DNA from 2 places in the Paenibacillus kribbensis genome. Region 2 is predicted to be linked to the other one. Evidence: predicted binding sites of a transcription regulator. Region 2 holds the regulator's gene; the other holds the start of a gene.
The links. The regulator CtsR, encoded in region 2, represses protease genes until heat stress. The targets are predictions, from matches to a motif close to ATGGTCAATAAAGGTCAAACA.

Region 1: the regulator CtsR is predicted to act here: its motif matches at 5,446-5,466, upstream of clpP (ATP-dependent Clp endopeptidase proteolytic subunit ClpP).

The regions. Positions count from the first base shown of each region.
Region 1 covers NZ_CP020028.1:5,437,448-5,445,003, forward strand. The annotation lists gene gpmI (2,3-bisphosphoglycerate-independent phosphoglycerate mutase) at 1-766, opposite strand, end outside; gene tpiA (triose-phosphate isomerase) at 768-1,520, opposite strand; gene B4V02_RS24285 (phosphoglycerate kinase) at 1,580-2,761, opposite strand; gene gap (type I glyceraldehyde-3-phosphate dehydrogenase) at 2,885-3,895, opposite strand; gene B4V02_RS24295 (sugar-binding transcriptional regulator) at 3,989-5,026, opposite strand; tRNA gene B4V02_RS24300 (tRNA-Arg) at 5,293-5,367, shown strand; gene clpP (ATP-dependent Clp endopeptidase proteolytic subunit ClpP) at 5,579-6,175, shown strand; gene B4V02_RS24310 (PdaC/SigV domain-containing protein) at 6,263-7,366, opposite strand.
Region 2 covers NZ_CP020028.1:623,668-631,223, reverse strand. The annotation lists gene radA (DNA repair protein RadA) at 1-1,015, opposite strand, end outside; gene clpC (ATP-dependent protease ATP-binding subunit ClpC) at 1,257-3,701, opposite strand; gene mcsB (protein-arginine kinase McsB) at 3,746-4,810, opposite strand; gene mcsA (protein-arginine kinase activator protein McsA) at 4,840-5,364, opposite strand; gene B4V02_RS02700 (CtsR family transcriptional regulator) at 5,449-5,913, opposite strand; gene B4V02_RS02695 (GNAT family N-acetyltransferase) at 6,479-7,556, opposite strand, start outside.

The DNA.
Region 1 (7,556 bases), 960 kb from region 2:
CAGAGTCATTGCTTTCGACCAGCCCTACAGGACTTCCGTCGGCCTTCACAATAACAGTTGGCTCCACAAATTCATCGAACACTGATTTTTCATACGATTCCTTTAATGCTTCCAGTGGGTCAGTATATTGAGGACCTTCCCCGTATACGATTGCACGGTAAGACTTCTCAACACGTTCCCAACGTTTGTCGCGGTCCATTGCGTAATAACGTCCTTGTACGGTCGCAATTTGGCCAATGCCCACTTCCTGAATTTTAGCGATCAGCTGTTGCATGAAGCCTACGCCGCTGTCAGGCATAACGTCGCGTCCATCCATGAAAGCATGAATGTACACTTCGGTTAATCCTTCTTTTTTCGCCAGGTCCAGCATAGCGAACAGATGGCTGATATGGCTATGCACGCCGCCGTCGGACAGAAGTCCGTACAGGTGAAGCTTGGCGTTGTTCTTCTTGGCATGCTGAACGGCTTTAACCAATGTTTCGTTATTGAAGAATTCACCCTCGCGAATGGACTTCGAAATACGAGTCAAGTCTTGATACACAGTGCGGCCTGCGCCGATGTTCAAGTGACCTACTTCGGAGTTGCCCATTTGTCCTTCCGGCAGACCCACCGCTTCACCAGAAGCGGTCAGCGTTGCATGAGGATATTGTTTTAAATACCGGTCGTAATTCGGTTTGTTGGCCTGTGCAACCGCATTGCCTTCCACGTTGTCGCGCAGTCCGAATCCGTCCATAATAATTAAAGCTACCGGTTTTGGTGCTGCCATCTTACTTCGCCCCCTCAACAAGCGCGATGTACGACGCCGGTTGAAGACTGGCACCGCCCACAAGCGCGCCGTCGATATCGCTTTGACCCAGGTACTCAGCAACATTTTCAGGTTTTACACTGCCACCGTATTGAATACGTACAGCATTAGCTGTACTTTCATCATACAGCTCTTTAATCAGACTGCGGATATAGGAGATCACTTCATTCGCATCCTGCGAAGTGGAGGATTTTCCTGTTCCGATCGCCCAAATTGGCTCATAAGCAACAACGACTTGTGCAGCCTGATCCTTGGCCAAGCCAGCAAAAGCTGCTACAGTTTGCACTTTTACAACCTCTTTGGTTTGACCTGCTTCACGGTCTTCCAGCTTTTCGCCTACACATACGATCGGAGTCAGGCCGTGGCGGAATGCCGCATGAACCTTTTTGTTTACCGTTTCGTCTGTTTCGTTGAAATACTCACGACGCTCGGAGTGTCCGATTACAACGTAGTCTACGCCCAGATCCTTCAACATTCCGCCGCTGATTTCACCTGTGAACGCACCATCTTCTGCAAAATGCAGGTTTTGTGCGCCAATTTTAATGGATGTGCCTTTTACTGCTTCAACCAGAGCAGGAAGATTTGTAAATGGAGCGCAGATTACGCTTTCCACTCCTGCAACCTCTGCTTTACCTTTGACCTCTTCGATGAAGGTCTTAGCTTCTGGAACGGTTTTGAACATCTTCCAGTTACCCGCGATAATCGGTGTTCTCAATGGTTTCAACTCCTAACTATTAGATGCCCTAAAGCCTTTATTACGCGTTAAACGCTTGATTACTTATCGTTAAGTGCAACAACACCCGGAAGTGCTTTGCCTTCCATAAATTCCAGGGATGCGCCGCCGCCAGTGGAAATGTGATCCATTTTGTCAGCCAGGTGGAATTTCTCAGCCGCAGCCGCAGAATCACCGCCACCAATGATGGTGTATGCTTCTGTTGTTGCGCAAGCTTCCGCTACTTCACGAGTACCGCCAGCGAAAGGTTCCATTTCAAATACGCCCATTGGTCCATTCCAAACAACCAATTTGGAGTTTTTGATCACATCAGCATAGATTTTACGAGTTTTCGGTCCGATATCTACGCCTTCCCAATCTGTAGGAATACCGTCAATGTCTACAATGTTCGTGTTCGCTGTAGCGCTGAAATCGTCAGAAATAACGATATCTACCGGAAGATAGAATTTTTTGCCGAGCTTCTTCGCTTTTTCGATAAATCCAAGAGCTACGTCCAGTTTGGATTCATCCAGCAGGGATTGACCCACTTCATAACCTTGAGCTTTAAAGAATGTATAAGCCAAACCGCCGCCAATGATTACGTTATCTGCAATGTTCAGCAGGTTGTCGATCACGTCGATTTTGTCTTTTACTTTGGAACCGCCAATAATGGCTGTAAAAGGACGGTCCGGGTTCGAAAGAGCTTTACCGATTACAGACAATTCTTTCTCCATCAGCAAGCCGGAAACAGCAGGAAGAAAATGCGCGATACCTTCTGTAGAAGCATGAGCACGGTGTGCTGCACCAAATGCGTCATTCACGAAAATGTCAGCCAGTTCAGCAAATTGCTTCGCCAGCTCAGGATCGTTTTTCTCTTCTCCTGGGTAGAAGCGTACATTTTCAAGCAACAGCACGTCGCCGTTTTGCAGTTCAGCCACTTTCGCTTTAACAGCCTCACCAACTGCTTCGTCCACCTTAACAACAGGCTTTTTGAGCAGTTCAGACAAACGCACACCAGCAGGAGTCAGACGCATGGATTCAACGACCTGACCTTTTGGACGTCCAAAGTGACTCGCCAAAATAACTTTTGCACCTTTTTCAATCAGGTAGTTAATTGTTGGCAAGGTTTCGCGAATACGCTTGTCATCCGTAATTTTACCGTCCTCAACCGGAACGTTAAAATCTACACGAACAAACACCCGTTTTCCATTCAGTTCTATATCACGTACGCTCTTTTTGTTCATCTCCATATTCCTCCGCACCCTTTTAATTTTACGAAACAGGAATTTAAGGCACATTTTGATATATAAAGAGCGGAAACAATAACTGCTGTTTCCGCTCTATGATGTTGCTCGATAAGAAATTTCTTATTTAGCCAATTTAGCGAAGTATTCCAACGTACGGATCAATTGTGCAGTGTAGGACATTTCATTGTCATACCAAGCTACAGTTTTAACCAGTTGTTTGTCGCCAACTGTCAGAACTTTAGTTTGAGTTGCATCAAACAAGGAACCGTAAGTGATACCTTTGATGTCGGAAGAAACGATTTGATCTTCAGTGTATCCGTAAGTTTCAGGATCGGAAGCTTCTTTCATCGCTGCGTTGATTTCTTCAGCAGTTACATTTTTCTCCAGAACTGTTACCAGCTCAGTCAGGGAGCCTGTTGCTACTGGAACACGTTGAGCTGCTCCGTCCAGTTTACCTTTCAACTCAGGGATAACCAGGCCGATTGCTTTAGCAGCACCAGTTGTGTTAGGGATGATGTTCTCAGCTGCTGCGCGAGCACGACGGAAGTCGCCTTTAGCATGTGGAGCATCCAAAGTGTTTTGGTCGCCAGTGTAAGCGTGAATTGTAGTCATCAAACCTTCAACGATACCAAATTTGTCTTGCAGTGTTTTAGCCATAGGAGCCAAGCAGTTTGTTGTGCAAGAAGCACCGGAAATTACAGTTTCAGTTCCGTCCAGAATTTCATGGTTTACGTTGTAAACGACAGTTTTCATGTCGCCAGTAGCTGGAGCGGAGATAACAACTTTTTTAGCGCCGCCTTTCAAGTGTTTCTCAGCAGCTTCTTTAGTTGTGAAGAAACCTGTGCATTCCAGAACGATGTCTACACCCAGGTCTCCCCAAGGCAGTTCTTCAGGGTTGCGGTTAGCCAAGACTTTAACTTCTTTGCCGTTTACTTTGAAGAAGCCTTCATGTACTTCTACTTCTCCTTGGAAAGTACCTTGTGTTGTATCATATTTCAACAGATGTGCCAGCATTTTGGAATCTGTCAAGTCATTGATTGCTACTACTTCAATACCTTCCACGTTTTGAATACGGCGGAAAGCAAGGCGTCCAATACGTCCGAAACCGTTAATACCAACTTTAACTGTCATGAGTGAGTTCCTCCCAAAGTTCGTTTAGTTTAGTTTTATATATTCAAGACAGACCCGAAAGCCCGTCAAGACAACACATTTAATCAATCTGTATTAACCTTTTAAATAATGGCTTACAATCTCGGCAGCAGCGCCTTCATCGGTGACAAGAATGTCTTCTTGGCCGAAACGCAGCACCGCATGAATAGCAGCCGCCTTGCTCTTGCCTCCAGCTACACCCAGAACAGTCTCGGTACGCCTAATGTCCTCCAAGCGGAGTCCAAGCGTCAGCATGCGGTGAACAACGACACCGTCCTCGTTGAAATAATAACCAAACGATTCGGCAACCGCGCCCTCACTGCTGATCTGGGCAAAGGTTTCGGGGTCAAGCTTGCGTCTGCGTGCCATCGCTATGGCGTTGCCTATCCCGTGAATGATGATACGGCTCTTTCGAATCAGGCTCAATATATCCTGAATGTTCGTATCCTCAAGCAACGAGTTGTAGGCATGATTGCTGAGCAAATCCGGTACATGGAGCAGACGGTATTGAGCGCCGACTTTGCGGGCCATTGTGGAAGCAATGGTGTTAGCCTGCATTTCCATGCTTTCTCCCAACCCCCCGCGTGCCGGTACAAACCACCCGCCCTTGAGCGAACCATTAGCAGGCAGTGTCAGTTGCTCCGCTACATCTGCAATTGTCGTGCCTCCTGTTACCGCGACCACATCCTCGTCGTCCATAACACTCAGCAACGCTTTTGCTCCAGCACGGCCCAACTCCTGCTTCGCTAACGGTGAAGCATCCGAGTCCCCTGGAACGACAATCACCTTCTTCAAGCCGTAGGCTTGACGAATCTGATCTTCCAGTTGGGACAGGCCGAACAAGTTGTTCGCAATCGGCTCCAGCTGTTCCAGCAGATCCAGCCCTGCTTTGCTCACCTTCATGCCCACACTCTCGATCTCAATGAGCCCTTGGGCCTTGAGGAGATCGGTTTCGGCGCGCAACACGCGCTCGGTCATATCCAGTGAAGCTGCCAGCGTTCTGCGTCCAATGACATCGGACAACATGATCTGGCGCAGGATCGTGTACCTTTTTTTCAAAACATCCATGAGGTCGGGCAGAAGCTGCTTCTGTATTTCTAATATCTTTCGCATGCTTTCCACTCCCGCACACTTCTAAGTTCTTTCCCTAAAGCTATATCTCTAATTGGTCTTAAAATGTCCCGGGATAACTTTTTAAGTCCCACGTATATCTTACCCAATAATTGCTTCACATGCAAGTCTATCTGAACCTATATTTCTCACCTTTTTATGTGAATATGCGCACATAATAAAAGCTTGCAATTCACTGCCGTATATCATATAATCATCTTTGTTTCCAATTAGCTGATGAATTAGCTTTTAATTGTACAAATTATTTTGCGCCCGTGGTCCAACGGATATGACGTAGGCCTCCGGAGCCTGAGATCGAGGTTCGATTCCTCGCGGGCGCGCCATTTTAAATGAACGCTTTAATGCTTCTATATCATCATTTTAACCAACAAGAGCCCTTTGCGCTCTTTTTTTTGACCATTAGTTTGACTTTCTTTGACTTTTTGTTTGAAATTGTTTATCATGTGGTTATTACGGTAACAGTTTATAAAGTAGGGGCATGTAATCGGCATGTCCACCAAATCCATTAACGATATTTAAGGGAGGTTTTTTGACGTGAGCTATGTTCCTATGGTAGTAGAGCAAAGTAACCGCGGCGAACGCGCCTATGACATTTATTCCAGACTGTTGAAGGATCGCATTATTTTGTTGGGCTCGGACGTCAATGACGTTGTAGCCAACTCTATTATTGCACAAATGCTGTTTTTGGCTGCCGAAGATCCTGAAAAAGATATTCACTTGTATATTAACAGTCCTGGCGGCTCCATTACAGCCGGTATGGCCATTTTCGATACGATGCAATACATTAAGCCTGACGTGTCTACGATTTGTGTAGGTATGGCAGCCTCCATGGGTGCGTTCTTGCTGAACGCTGGTGCCAAAGGCAAACGCTTTGCTTTGCCGAACAGTGAAATTATGATTCACCAACCATTGGGTGGTGCACAAGGTCAGGCAACGGATATCGAAATCCGCGCCCGCCGCATTCTGAAAATGCGTGACAAATTGAACCGCATTCTCGCAGATCGCACAGGTCAACCACTGGAACGCATTGAAAAAGACACAGACCGTGACTATTTCATGTCCGCTGATGATGCCAAGGAATACGGTATTATTGATAAAGTGCTAACTAGCTCCACTCCAGCAGGTATTTAAGAGAAGTTAGTACCTCGGAAAGCTAGAAATAAAAAAGCTGCCCTGGATATTCGTATCCGGTAGGCAGCTTTTTTGGTACTATTCATTTTATCCTGCCAAAGGCTTGCCGCCTTGAGGCAGCAGTTGAGCAAACGAGTAGGTGAACTCTGGAATTCCATACGCGTATGGTGCATACTCATATAAATCAAACACGATGGTTACTCCACTGTTGGTCACATAAAAATTTTGATCCGCCTTCAGCTCTTTAAATTTGTCAAAACCTTCGCCGCCCTGCAGCGCATCGACTTTTTTCTTCAAATCAGCATTGAGGAACTTTTTGTAGTTCGGATTTGCTTTCAATACGTTAGATAATTGCAGCAGTTTACCATCAGCGAGGGAGAATGTATATCCTTTACGTGCTGTCATACCGTGTGCGCCACCTAGATACGAGTAATCCTGCATAATCACACTCAAAATACCATCCTTGTTATAGGCAATCGCAAAATCATTCCAGAACTCATACGGTCTTTCTGTTGTAGCCTCTCCCTCAGCCACCATCTTTTTGCCTGCTGCCAATACTCCCTCCGCATGCTTTTTAAGCACACTGTTAATTGCCTGCTGAGCCTCAGGATTCAACTGACTGCCGCTGATTTGCGGGTACTTCACCTTGTAAGACACCTTCGCATTACTCGAAGCGGGAAGCGTTTGCGACGTAACGGTGATCGGATTTAGCTGGCTTTTACTCAACGTTACTGTTTTTTGGGCTGCATTCCACTGAGCATTGATACCCAGATAGTCTTTCAGGAGACTCATAGGAATGTATAACTTCCCACCGATCAGCTTGGCATCCATGTTGCGCGTGCCGATCCCATTAACGCTGACATAGGTATCCGGGGGAGAAGAAAAAGATCTAATAGAAAGTTTGTTGTACCCACTGCCTACAGTGTAGGTAGCCTCCTTGGCATCATAGCTCACTGGAATCCCTAGGCTGTCGCGCAGCGCTGCTACTGGAATCAGCGTACTTCCGTTTACCTGGACTCCTTTGGTCGACAATGTTTTGCCATTCCATTGAATAGAAATTCCTGGTTTCTGTGATGCCGCTTGCTGTTTGGTTGATGCTGCTTCAGTATAGGAAGCGGGAATAACTGCGACTCCTGCCAGAATTCCTGCTGCCAGCAGAGCAGAGCCCCATTTTTTCGTATGCTTGTTCATCATTAAGTATTCCTCCTATTATATCTCTGTATTAACTATGTGTTTTGATTACCTGTCTTATTATATCTATACCTCACTGTATGTAGTTTACAATCTGTATACGCCCTGATTTCAATCTATACACCTAACACCCCCTAGCTATGACAGACTCATTACAAAATGGTTTCGATATGAAAAAAAAGCCAGCAAG
Region 2 (7,556 bases):
TGATTAATCCCATCCGATGATGGTCGATTCCTGTACCCATTCGGCGTGGAGAAGGAAAATGCGTGGCTGCAATCAGTGCCTGCAGCTCAACCAGCACAGGTCGGGTTCCTTCCACACTGGCTACGACAGTGGAACCAGCCACCCCCAGTGGTCGTTCGGACAGGAAAAGCTCAGAAGGATTCGCCACCTCACGCAAACCGCTTTCAGCCATTTCAAAAATACCAATCTCATTCGTAGAACCGAAACGGTTCTTAACTGCACGCAGCAGCCGGTACGTGTGATGACGCTCTCCTTCAAAATAAAGCACGCAATCGACCATATGCTCCAACAGACGCGGGCCTGCAATTGCCCCTTCTTTGGTCACATGTCCTACCAACACCGTAGCAATACCTAGTCCCTTGGCAATTCGCATAAAGCGTGAAGTACACTCCCGCACCTGAGCCACACTCCCCGGCGCACTTGTCACCTCAGGCAAATATACGGTCTGAATAGAGTCGATCACCAAAAACTCGGGCTTCAAGCTGTCCACTGCTTCTTCAATCGTCTCCAAATTTGTTTCGCATAATACGTATAAATTGGGAGATAAGGCACCCAGACGGTCTGCACGCAGCTTCGTTTGACGAACCGACTCCTCACCAGACACGTACAGCACCTTTAAACCGGTTAAAGCGAGCTCATTAGATGTTTGTAGCATAAGCGTAGACTTGCCAATTCCCGGATCACCGCCCACCAGAACGAGGGACCCTGGCACTACGCCTCCGCCTAGCACACGATTCAATTCGCCAATTCCCGTCAAAATTCGTGCTTCTTTGCCACTCTCTACCTCGATAATAGGGAGCGGCTTATCTTTTGTGCTATGAGTAAGAAGGGAAGAACCCATTCCTTGAGTTTTTACAATGCTTTCCGTTTCTTCCACCATGGAATTCCATGCCTGGCATCCAGGACATTTTCCGTACCATTTGGGCGATTCATACCCGCATTCGGTACAGGAAAATTTAGTTTTCACTTTAGCCATACTTTGATCCCTGGCTCCTTATTGACGACAAATGATGTCAAATTTATCTTTTACAGCCCGGAATGAGCTGCAACAATAAAAGTTTACCATTGAAGCTTGGCGGACGTAAAGCAATATCACAAACTTTTCCAAAGCATTTATCCAACACTTTCCCAGTGTTCAATATACAAAAAGAGTGCCTTCGCAATGGCTTTTCAGCCTGCGAGACACTCTTTTGCACAGCTTTATTTAGTAAAACGTTTTAGGACTTCGCGGATACGTTATCCTTTTTCGTTACTGTCAATGCACCATTCTCCTCATCAATGAGCAGAGAATCACCTTTAGCAATATTTCCAGTCAACAGCTCCTCGGACAGACGATCCTCGATATGCTTCTGGATTGCACGACGCAATGGACGCGCACCGTAAGCCGGATCAAAGCCTTCCTTCGCAAGGAATGTCTTGGCCTTGTCTGTCAGATCAAAGTCTACCTCATACTCATTCAGACGCTTACGCAGTTCCTCAGACATGAGCGACACGATTTCAGCGATATGTTTTTCTTCAAGAGAATGGAAAACGATAATTTCATCAATCCGGTTCAAGAACTCAGGACGGAAGCTTTTCTTCAGTTCATCCATCACTTTGCCCTTCATGTTATCGTAATCCGCTCCAGCGTCCACAACGGCTGTAAAGCCAAGCGTGGAGTTGCGTTTGATCGCCTGTGCACCCACATTGGAGGTCAGGATGATGAGGGTGTTGCGGAAATCAACGACACGGCCTTTGGAATCGGTCAGACGTCCATCTTCCAGCACTTGCAGCAGAATATTGAATACTTCCGGGTGTGCTTTTTCGATTTCATCCAGCAACACAACAGAGTATGGCTTACGACGTACCTTCTCGGTCAGTTGGCCGCCTTCTTCATATCCAACATACCCTGGAGGCGCTCCTACCAGACGGGACGTGGAGTGCTTCTCCATATATTCAGACATATCAATACGGATAACCGCATTTTCATCTCCGAACATGGATTCAGCCAATGCACGTGCCAATTCGGTTTTACCAACTCCAGTTGGACCGAGGAAAATAAAGGAGCCGATCGGACGCTTCGGATCTTTCAGACCCGCACGTGCCCGGCGAATGGCCCGGCTTACTGCCTTAACAGCTTCCTCCTGCCCAATCACCCGCTCATGCAGCAGCTGTTCCATATTCAGCAAACGATGTGTTTCTTCCTCTTTCAGCTTGCTGACTGGGACACCTGTCCAGATTGCAACGACCTGAGCGATATCCTCCGGCGTAACTTCGGAATCTGTACGACCCTGTTGTTCTTTCCATTGGTTTTTCGTAACATCCAGCTCTTCACGAATTTTTTGTTCTGTATCACGCAACGCTGCTGCCTTTTCGAACTCCTGGCTTTGTACCGCTGAATCCTTTTCCTTACGGATATCTTCCAGACGGTTTTCCAGCTGTTTCAGGTTTGGCGGTACGGTGTAGGAATTCAGCCTTACCTTGGAGCCTGCTTCGTCAATAAGGTCAATGGCTTTATCCGGCAGGAATCGGTCAGTGATATAACGATCAGACAATTTTACTGCCGCTTCAATAGCCTCATCCGTGATTTTCACACGGTGATGCGCTTCGTAACGGTCACGCAGACCATACAAAATCTGAATTGCTTCTTCCGGAGAAGGTTGGTCCACTGTAATCGGTTGGAAACGACGCTCCAAAGCAGCATCCTTCTCAATATATTTACGGTATTCATCCAGCGTTGTCGCACCGATGCATTGCAGTTCTCCACGCGCCAATGCAGGCTTCAGGATGTTGGAGGCATCAATTGCACCTTCCGCTCCACCAGCACCGATCAACGTATGCAGCTCATCAATAAACAATACGATGTTACCGGCTTGACGAATCTCGTCCATAATTTTTTTCAAACGATCCTCAAATTCACCACGATACTTGGTGCCTGCTACCACAGAGCCCATATCGAGTGTCATTACGCGTTTGTCGCGCAGCGTTTCAGGAATCTCATTTGCTATAATTTTTTGTGCCAATCCTTCGGCAATCGCCGTTTTACCTACCCCGGGCTCACCGATCAGAACCGGATTGTTCTTAGTACGGCGGCTGAGCACCTGAATGACGCGCTCGATTTCCTTGCTACGCCCAATAACAGGGTCCAGGTTGTTTTCTTTCGCAGATGCCGTCAGATCGCGTGCTAGACTATCCAGGGTTGGTGTGCTGACATTAGCCGGAGCACCGTGATGACTGGAAACCGCCTCGCTGCTGCCGAGCAATTGAAGCACTTGCTGACGCGCTTTATTCAGACTGATGCCCAGATTGTTCAGTACACGGGCCGCCACGCCTTCGCCTTCACGAATGAGACCAAGCAAAATATGCTCTGTGCCTACATAGGTATGACCCAGTTTGCGCGCTTCATCCATAGACAACTCGATGACCTTTTTGGCGCGTGGAGTATAGGCAATGTTCGTCGGTTGCTCTTGACCGCGTCCAATAAGCGTCTCCACTTCATCCTGGATTTTTTCCAGTCCCAGCCCCAAACCGATCAAGGCTTTGGCTGCTATTCCCTCGCCTTCACGAATGAGGCCGAGCAAAATGTGCTCTGTGCCAATATTGTTATGTCCCAATCGAACAGCTTCTTCCTGGGCCAAGGCAAGCACTTTTTGTGCACGTTCCGTAAATCTTCCAAACATCATATATCCTGCACCTCCACAGTGTGTATTTCAGATAAAAATATATATTAAAGGGTTGAGCCTAATTTTTGCCGGATCAGCTTCGCCCGGTACATATCGCGCTCACCGGTGTTCATTTTATCGCCAAAGCTTTTTTGCAGGAATCCGGGTTGGGTCATCACATTCAGCTCATTCATCGCTGCGATGGATGGACGCTCCAAAATCCCCAAATCTACGCCAAGACGTACATCGGACAGCCGCTGCGCAGCCTCCTTCGAATCCAGCACCGCTGCATATGACAAAATACCGAATGAACGCATCACTCGATCTGTAATTCGCAGCATGGACTCATTCATCAGCCGTTCTCTTGCAGAACGCTCGTGCTCTATAATTTGCAGCACCACGCCATGTAGATTTTCAATAATCTCCGCTTCGGTTTGTCCTAATGTAATCTGATTGGATATCTGAAACAAATTACCGACCGCTTCGCTGCCTTCACCATAAATACCGCGAACCGTAAGACCTACCTGTGAAACAGCAGACAATATACGATTGATTTGGTGAGTCATGACTAATGCGGGCAGATGCATCATCACCGAAGCTCTCATACCTGTGCCGACATTCGTCGGACAACTGGTCAGAAAACCTCTCCGATCATCAAATGCATAATCAACATGTGCTTCAAATGCATCATCAATGACCATAGCTCGTTCCCAAGCTTCTCTAACCTGACATCCCGGATACAAGCACTGAATACGCAGGTGATCCTCTTCGTTTATCATAACACTAACCGATTCATCATCACTAATCAACACAGCACCGTTACGAGATTCGTTCGCCAAATTAGGACTAATCAAATGCTTCTCAACCAGTACCTGCTTGTCGATCTCATCCAACTCGGATATTTTCAAGGTATGAAAAGTACCAAAACGACCCAAATCATCATACTGAAGGATATCCGTCAAGCGTTGAAGCACTTCTTCCGACTGCTGATTGGTAGCAAGCATGGGAAAAGGCAGATGTTGCAAGTTACGCGCAATTCTTACCCGACTGCTAATGACAATCTCCGAATCCTCAGCATCACCACGCATCCAATCACTTAGCGGCTTTTCCGTAAATCGGATATTGGGCATCACGCATTCCCTCCTACTCTTCACAAACTTTACTCTTCAGTCATTTCTTTTTCAAGCTTTCTGATTTGATCCCTAAGCTCGGCAGCTGCCTCGAATTCTTCCTGTACAATATGCTGTTGCATCTCTTTTTTCAAATCGTCAATTTGCCGTTTGACCTTCAATCGGCCTCCAGTCCGGACCGGAACTTTACCCACATGACCTGTGCTGCCATGCACACGCTTGAACAGAGGGTCCAGACGACTGTCAAAATATTGATAGCACGACGGGCACCCAAAACGCCCCAGTTTACTAAACTGTGTATAGGTCATGCCACAATCCTTGCATTGCAGATTTTGTGGACCAGTGTGACCTGAAGAGTGGCTCTTGGTACTGGAGTCAAAATCCAGCATCCCCGACAACAAGCTATGAATCGAAAAGCCGTTAGGTGTTCCAGGGAGCATTTCCCCTTTTTCCTTCGCACATGTCTCACAAATATGAAACTCTGTCTTTTCGCCATTCACAATTTTGGTGAAATGCAAAGTTGCCGGCCGCATATTACATTCTTGGCACAGCATAAAAGCACCTCCTTCAACGTCTGGATTTTCACAAATCCCTACATCTGAATCGCAAATCTCTATTCACTGGTTAATGGCTACTGGCTATTTGGTCGCCAGCAACGAGATCAGCATAGCTTTAAGCAACCTTGCTCGCAGTTGGTCGCGATAGGGAAGCTTCAGCAATAATGTATCCCTCGATAAAGCGGCCTTCATTAAACACGCTTCCCTTTTGCTTAAAAAATGAGCTTCCTCCAACTGATAAATCAGTCCCTCTGCCGCCGATTGGCTAATTTCCTCCCCGATGCTCTGATGAAGGTGTGTGTGGATCGCATGCTGTGCAGGCAACTGAATTCGCTGAATGCGAATGTAGCCCCCGCCACCACGCTTACTTTCCACCACATAGCCTTTTTCTAGCGTAAAACGGGTACTAATTACATAATTGATCTGCGACGGCACGCAAGAAAAGCGGTCAGCCAAATCATTGCGCTGAATCTCCACTAAACCCTGGGGACTTTCCAGCAATATGTTCTTCAAATATTGTTCAATAATATCAGAAACATTGCGCATTTCATCATCCTCCACTAACGGAAACGCAAGTATTCAAGTACATTTCACGCTCCTCAGAGTCCGCCGTATATTGAACTTAACCAAACGGTAAAGTCACGAATCTAAGCTGTATCAGGACCTTCCACCCTGCTGCATCTCTTGAAAACGTGCCGTTTAGTCTCTAGTGTGACCTATATTTGCGATAAATCATACACTTCTCTTATGTTGACAAGAGGCAGCTTCTAACTATCCACAAATGATTTCGATCTTCATTAGCTTCTTGCTGTTAAAATACTCTATACGGCCAATCAGCATAATTACCTTCAAATGGATCGCACTAGATTTACTTGACTTTGACTTTCTTTGACTATATTCACATTATAGCACACTTTTCATTTTTGCCAAGGGGTCAATACCATTTTTCGCAATCTAATTATGTTTTATACAATATAAGAAAAAAACTCTCTCCATTCTGGAAAGAGTCCTAAAAAAACTGCCCGCTATGTCACTCTCGTACTACTACACAAATGGATCGTGCTTCCCGTCGCCAATACTACCAGTTTCTCGAATGAAATCTGGGCCGGGATTAGAAAAAATCCAACAAAAGCGTCTGTTTTACTGGTATTACACGTTTCAGTGCAGACACAGACTCACCACGTCCATCAATACGCCCCCACTTATATAGATCATCGGCCAGCTGATACCCAAGCATTAGAGTCGTCAGCGATTGGATGCCAAGACTCAAGTCAGTTGCTATGACGTTTTCGGAAGAATTGCTTGTATCTACGCTCTCTAAATATCCTCGTCCTTCTGCGTTTATCGTCAATGTCCATACTCCTTCATTCCATGGGGCATAACGATCTGACAGATTCAAGGTCAAGCGTGTTTCCTCTCCAATTGCCTCAAAAGGGTATTTCTCTACAAAAGCAGCTGCATCCACAATCCGACCCATAAAATAAGGCACCGTTTCCTGTTGAACTCGCGGATCATCGAGTAAAAATGGCAGATTGTCATCTGCCGGAACGTAAATAAATTTACCTTGGGTTATCATGGAGTCATGATTTGCAAAATAAGTCCATAAAGCCCGACGTGCTGTTTCATTCTCATATACCATTTCATCGCAATTCAGCTGCTTATCTTCAATTTTGTATAGTGCATATCCCTGCGGGGTGCCTGCTTCAGAGTAATAAACTACGGTTCGATAGTTCTCATTTAGAATCCGCTCCTGCCACCATTCCTTATCCCGTACCAGCGTGCCATTATAACACGAAGCATAAGCTTGATACACTTGGTTCAGTTCAGAAATATCTTTAATATCCCGCTTGACTATACCTTCTGTTTTAAGCTTAGCAGGAAATTTGTCAATCGGGATAACATACTTTTTGTACTCAGTATACGTTTCCCATCCAAATTTACGATAGAAGGCAAAGGAGAATGGATGCAGAAATGAAAGGCTTTGTCCCGCAGACTTCATCTCTTTAAGCGCATGCGTCAACAAACGTGAAACCATGCCCCCGCGACGCTTTTCCGGCCATGTTGCCACACCTGCGATACCACCCATCTTAAAAACCTGACCATGTATGTATACCTGCAAAGGCAGCAAGGTCAGCTTAGCATTCAAGTCAAGCCCGTCGAAAATGCCCCATGCTTGTTCTGGCTTAAAC